DNA from 3 places in the Bacillus cereus group sp. Bce041 genome. Region 2 is predicted to be linked to each of the others. Evidence: riboswitches for the same ligand, from Rfam matches in the RefSeq annotation. Region 2 holds a riboswitch; each other region holds the start of a gene.

Region 1 (2,273 bases), on a different contig from region 2:
TGTAATTCCTTGTTCTCTAAAATAAGCTAATCCTTTCGTTCCTTGAACCGCTTTCGTATCTTTTTTCGTACTTGTTGGGAAAATAGGTCCAACGCCTAAATAATCTGCTCCATTTTCGATTGCAAAGCGTGCTTCTTTAATTGTATGAGCAGATACACCGATAATTTTATCTCCCATTTTTTCACGAACAGATGTAATTCCTTCATCATCTTGTCCTACATGAACACCATCTGCATCTAATTCAATGGCTAATTCTACATCATCATTTACAATGAAAGGAACACTATATTCCTTACAAAGCGTCTGCAATTCTTTTGCAAAGCGCACTCTATCTTCTCCGATTAAAGAACCTTCCCCCTTCTCGCGAAACTGAAAAATTGTCACTCCACCATCTAACGCTTCTTTCAATACAGCTAAAGGATCCCTCGTGCAGTTATTACTTCCCATAATAAAATACACTTGCAATAGCTTAGACATTTTATCTATTTCAATGCGTGCCATTTCTTTCACTCCCTCTTACTCTAACTCCTCAATCTTTCCATACTTCTCAATATCACCAGAAGTAGTATTCGCTAACTGATTTAAAAATTCAATTTGGAAACTACCAGGTCCCTTTTCCACGGTCTTAGCAGCTGCCAGTTCCGAAGCTACACCATAAAACGTTAATGCTGCTACTGCTGCTTTTACATAATCTTTTTCCACTGCTACAAATGCTCCTATTACAGAAGTTAGTAAACAACCAGTTCCCGTAACTTTCGTTAAAATAGAGTGACCATTTCGAATAACAATCGTTCTCTCTCCATCTGTAACAACATCTTCTTCTCCAGTAATTACTGCAACTGTATTTAGTTCATCTGCTGCCTGCTTTGCAATACTTACGACATTACCATTTCCAGCACCAGCGTCTACCCCTTTAATTTCCCATCTCTCATTAATAACGTTCGCTATTTCAGCTGCATTTCCGCGAATACTCGCTAATTCAATTTCAGCCGGAATATGTCTCGCAACTTCTGTTCGATACGATGTTGCTCCTGCACCAACTGGATCAAACAGTACTGGTACATTGTTCACATTTGCTGATTTACCGGCAAGTAACATCGCTTCTACTTCTTCAGGACGAAGTGTTCCCATATTTAATACTAACGCTCCAGCAATGCTAGCCATTTCTGCCACTTCTTCTTTTGCATACGCCATTACAGGCGATGCCCCTAACGCTAACAAACCGTTAGCTGTAAAATTTGTTACAACAACATTTGTAATATTATGAACAAGCGGATTAGATTCTCTCACCAAATCCACTACTTTACTAATTTCTTTCATATTCATCCTTCTCATCTCCTAACTATAGTTATGGGAGATACACAAAAAGGCACTTTGCGCGTACGCAAAGTGCCTGAACATGTGCTTTTACACTCTCCCTACGCTGGCATTATCCAACAGGTTCAAATGGTCAATGACGGACTAGTCATACTCTCAGTTTGTATCCACAAACTCCCATGTGTTTAGTATTCTTCTACTTCAAAGTCTACTCTTATTCTAGTAAAATAACAAGTTCTTTACTTTTCTATTTAATATAGAAGCAACTGATAAAGTGAAACTTTAATCAGTTGGGATTTTGTTAACTCCATTAAAAACAGCTGAAATATGGAGCGAAACTGAATCTCAAGAAGATGTATGCTATATTTAACTTATGGAAATTTGAAAGGATGTTTTTAATATGTCAAAAAGCGTTGTAATCGCTGAAAAACCTTCCGTTGCACGAGATATTGCTCGTGTACTGAAGTGTGATAAAAAAGGAAACGGCTATCTTGAAGGTAGTAAATATATTGTAACTTGGGCTTTAGGTCATCTCGTTACATTAGCAGATCCAGAAAGTTATGATGTGAAATATAAAAAGTGGAATTTAGAAGATTTACCGATGCTACCTGAGCGTTTGAAATTAACGGTTATTAAACAAACTGGTAAACAATTTAATGCTGTAAAAAGTCAGCTACTTAGAAAAGATGTAAATGAAATTATTGTAGCAACAGACGCTGGACGTGAAGGGGAATTAGTCGCACGCTGGATTATCGATAAAGTTAAGCTAAATAAACCAATCAAACGTTTATGGATTTCTTCTGTAACCGATAAAGCAATTAAAGATGGTTTTGCAAATTTAAAACCAGGTAAAGCCTATGACAATTTATACGCTTCAGCAGTTGCGCGTTCAGAAGCTGACTGGTATATCGGTCTTAATGCAACTCGTGCTTTAACGACTCGCTTTAATGCCCAGT
Region 2 (2,273 bases):
CGCCTGCTCAATTAACGTATCACGATATACTTCCCACGTTAAATCTTCTGCAATTCCGTTTACTTTTTCCAGCGCTTGATAAATCGGTACAGTTCCAACTGGTACAGGCGCGTTACGAATAATCCACTCACGCGTCGTATGAATATTTTTACCTGTAGATAAATCCATAATCGTATCTGCACCCCAGCGCGTTGCCCATGTCATCTTCTCTACTTCTTCTGCAATCGAAGAAGATACAGCTGAGTTTCCGATATTCGCGTTTACCTTCACATGGAAATTACGCCCGATGATCATCGGTTCAGCTTCTGGATGATTAATATTCGCTGGTAAAATAGCGCGGCCTTCTGCGATTTCCTTACGAACAAACTCCGGCTCTACCCCTTCACGAATCGCAACATACTCCATCTCAGACGTAATAATGCCATTACGTGCATAGTGCATTTGCGTAACGTTTGCACCTTGCTTTGCTCTAAGTGGCTTGCGATCCATCTGCGGGAAAACAGGTGTATGTTTCGAAGCCACTTTCACACCGTCATCCTCTGGTTTCACTTCACGCCCTTCGTATGCTTCTACATCACCACGCCCCAGAATCCAAGAATGGCGCGGCGTTGGAATCCCCTTTTCTAACTCCACTTTATACTCAGGATCCGTATAAGGGCCGCTCGTATCATACACACGAATTGGCGGATTTGGAACGCCATTTGTTTCGCTTTGTTCAATCTCACGCATCGGTACTTTCATGCCTTCTCGTGGTCCATCCACATATACTTTCTTACTCCCTGGTAAACTCGATTTCAATTCAATTTGCTCAGCTGAAACAGACTGTTTCATAACCTTTGTTGCCTCCCCTGTTCGTGACAAGGACGAGATATGGCCAGCGCATGCCAAAATAAAAAGAGCCAGGTCCATAAAAAAATAAGGACCTGGCTCATAAAAGACATCATTATGTAAAGCCGTTAACTTCCCTACGCTGGTACGAGCCAGATCAGGTCCAAAGGGTTAAGAAGATCACGCGCTTCTCTCTCAGCCTACGCATACGTTAGGCACCCCTAGTTTATCACTGATTTAATTTTCAATACTTTCCCATCATACACGATAATCTGAAAAATGCAAAGGTTATTTCTTTTTCTCTTTATGGAATCATCCACGTTAAATAATATGCTTGAACATACGTTATAATACCAACAATAATTACGAAGAATAAGCTATGCTTCACTGTAAAACGGAACAAATCCGATTCTTTTCCAGCAAGACCAACCGCTGCACAAGCGATCGCAATCGACTGTGGGGAAATCATTTTACCTGTTACACCGCCTGTTGTATTTGCTGCAACGAGAAGCACTTCAGATACGCCGACTTGCTGCGCTGTAATGGCTTGTAAATTTGAGAACAGTGCATTCGCAGATGTATCAGACCCTGTTAGGAATACGCCAATCCAGCCTAAGAATGGTGAGAAGAACGGGAATAGGCCGCCAGTTCCGGCTAATGCTAACGCTAACGTGGAAGATAGACCAGAATAGTTTGCGATAAATGCAAACCCTAGTACGAATCCGATAGATAGAATTGGCATTTTTAATTCGCTTAACGTTTCTTTAAATGTCACTACTGCATCTTTTACATTCATTTTCAAAATAAACATGGAAATGATACACGCAATTAAAATCGCTGTTCCGGTTGCCGATAATACATCAAACTTCAAAATTGCCTCGTAAGGCGTTGGTTTATTTACAATTGGCTCTGCTTTCATTACTAGATTATGCAGACCTGGAATTTCAAACTTAAATACAAGACTTTCTAAAGCCCCTCCTGGAGTGAATAATGCCTTAAAGAAACTTTGGCTCCAAATGACTACCATAACCGTTAATACGATAAATGGGGACCATGCCTTCACTACTTTTCCAAACGTTAATTTCGGCATCGATGCCGCTGTCGTTGTTGCTGCTACTTCACTATTGGCTTGCCCAGATTGATAAATTTCTTTCGGCTGCCAAACTTTTAAGAACAGCGCTAAACTAATTAAACTTACAAGTGCCGATGTAATATCCGGAAGTTCTGGTCCTAAAAATGTCGCTGTAATGAACTGCGTAATCGCAAATGAACTACCCGCTACAAATAACGCAGGCCACGTTTGTCGTATCCCCTTAAATCCATCCATTAAAAATACGATAAAGAATGGCACAAATAATGATAGGAACGGTAATTGATGCCCAGCCATTTGTCCAATTTTATGTGGATCAATACCTGTTACTTGTCCAGCAACTGTAATCGGAATT
Region 3 (2,273 bases), on a different contig from region 2:
ACAACAGGAACGACTGTTACACCTAATAGCTCTGATAATCGTTTTACATCAATGACAATTCCTCTTTGCTTCGCCACATCAACCATGTTTAAACCAATTGAGACTGGCTTACCAAATTCAAGTAACTGCAACGTTAAATGCATATTTCTTTCAAACTGCGAGGAATCTACGATATTTAACATATGATTAAATTCTTCTGTTAATAGAAAGTTTGTTACAACACCTTCATCACGTGAAACTGGATTTAAATCATACACACCTGGCAAATCAATTAATGTTCCTTGTCTATCTTTTAATTTACCAACCTTCTTTTCTACTGTTACACCGCTCCAGTTTCCTACGTATTCATAAGAACCAGTAAGCGCATTAAATAATGATGTCTTCCCTGTATTCGGATTCCCTAGCAAAGCTACCTTATTCACGCTAATTCCACCTTTATCATTTTCGCGTCACAATGACGAATACTAATTAACTGTCCACGACACTCCAATGTACAAGGACCTTTGAACATCGCTTTCTGTTTCAGGCGAAGTTCGCTTCCTTCAGCAAGACCGAAAGCAGCTAGTCTACGCTTTAATAGCTGATCTAAAGACTGAATACTTTTTACTAACACTTTCTCTCCAATTTTAATATCTACTAAGCTCATAACCTTCCCCCTCAGAAGAGAATGATAATTATTTTCAAAAAAATTATACCACACCCAATTTCTCTTGTACTATACCCTTTTGCTTCATATTTATTAACATTTCGCTACAATTCTATTTCAATTATTGTCATACTGTATTCGTTTGCCATTCTCATCCATTTCGCTTACAATAAACAATAACAAATAAAGAATTTCGTTATCACTGGGGGAGCCATGCCGCTGAGAGGGAACACTTCGTTCCGACCCTTCGAACCTGTTAGTTAATGCTAACGCAGGGATTGTGCAAACGTCCGAAATACATACCTCATTTTTATTTACGTATTTCGTATCCTCCTATGATATCTATTCTTTTTTGTACAACTTGGATTTAGGGGGAGACAACATGCGTAACACCAATTTACAAGCGATGATCGAATCTGCTATTCTTGCAGCCTTCGCCATGATTATCGATATTTTACCATTATCACTTAAACTTCCAACAGGCGGTTCTATCTCATTCGCTATGATTCCTATTTTTATTATTGCTTACCGCTGGGGCTTTAAATCAGCTTTCTTAGGCGGTTTAGTTTGGGGACTATTACAAATTGTCGTGGGAGATGCTTATATTTTAACACCTGTTCAAGCATTCATTGAGTACTTCATTGCCTTTGCTTTTATCGGATTTGCTGGCTTATTCTATCGTCCAATTCAAAAAGCACTTTTAACATCCAATGAAAATAGCTTAGAACAATCAAATTTAGGTAACCATAAAGACAAACATTCATCAAAACAAAATCAGGGTAAGAAAGTCCTTGCTTATATTATCCTTGCTACATTTATCGGTAGCTTTGCTCGCTATTTCTGCCACTTTATTGCCGGCATTATTTTCTGGGGACAATATGCGCCGAAAGGTCAATCAGCTGTGTTATATTCATTAATCGTAAATGGAAGTACAATGCTTGGTTCTTTTATTTTATGTACCGTTTTACTTATATTTTTATTTATCACTTCACCACGATTATTCAAAAGCATCAGTGCTTATCAAATGAATACACAAAAAAAGGGCGCTTAATGAGCGCTCTTTTTTCATATCGTAATATCAATTAAAAATACAATAAATGCGCAAAAGAAAATAAATACCATTATACTTAGCCAATTGCTATGCACGGTTCATCGACTCCTTACATAACCTCATATTCTAAACAAATTATACTGATTAAAAATAAAGATTAGGTAAAGATAATATGAAAATAAATTAAAAAAGCATAGATCATATTGTCTACGCTTTTTTCGGTAAATAGAAATAAAATAATACACCATCTTCTGTATTTTCTGCCCCATATTCAGCATCATGTAGTTCTAAAATATTCTTTGAAATAGCAAGCCCAAGCCCCGTCCCACCTTGTGAACGCTGACGAGCTGTATCCACGCGATAAAAACGATCCCAAATTTTATCTAATTGCTCTTCTTCAATATGAGTACCTTTATTTTCAATGCACACTTTTATACGATTCTTCTCATCTATTGTAGAAATAATAATATCCTCTTTATTTGGTGTATATCGTATAGCATTCGTAATGAAGTTCACGATGACTTGTTCAATCCGGCCTTGATTTGCAATCACTTCAAATGAACTTATATTTTTATG

The links. A riboswitch is a leader RNA that binds a small molecule or an ion and turns the genes downstream of it on or off. The one in region 2 is predicted to bind thiamine pyrophosphate.
Region 1: it holds a riboswitch for thiamine pyrophosphate, as region 2 does, so the genes downstream of both, thiM (hydroxyethylthiazole kinase) here and thiC (phosphomethylpyrimidine synthase ThiC) in region 2, are expected to answer to the same signal.
Region 3: it holds a riboswitch for thiamine pyrophosphate, as region 2 does, so the genes downstream of both, thiT (energy-coupled thiamine transporter ThiT) here and thiC (phosphomethylpyrimidine synthase ThiC) in region 2, are expected to answer to the same signal.

What each region holds. Positions count from the first base shown of each region.
Region 1 covers NZ_JBQXON010000007.1:104,393-106,665, forward strand. The annotation lists gene thiE (thiamine phosphate synthase) at 1-501, opposite strand, end outside; gene thiM (hydroxyethylthiazole kinase) at 517-1,326, opposite strand; TPP riboswitch at 1,399-1,508, opposite strand; gene topB (DNA topoisomerase III) at 1,718-2,273, shown strand, end outside.
Region 2 covers NZ_JBQXON010000006.1:40,443-42,715, reverse strand. The annotation lists gene thiC (phosphomethylpyrimidine synthase ThiC) at 1-831, opposite strand, end outside; TPP riboswitch at 946-1,061, opposite strand; gene lldP (L-lactate permease) at 1,133-2,273, opposite strand, start outside.
Region 3 covers NZ_JBQXON010000001.1:1,042,084-1,044,356, forward strand. The annotation lists gene feoB (ferrous iron transport protein B) at 1-422, opposite strand, end outside; gene ACUN13_RS05515 (FeoA family protein) at 419-646, opposite strand; TPP riboswitch at 841-942, shown strand; gene thiT (energy-coupled thiamine transporter ThiT) at 1,029-1,697, shown strand; gene ACUN13_RS05525 (sensor histidine kinase) at 1,905-2,273, opposite strand, start outside.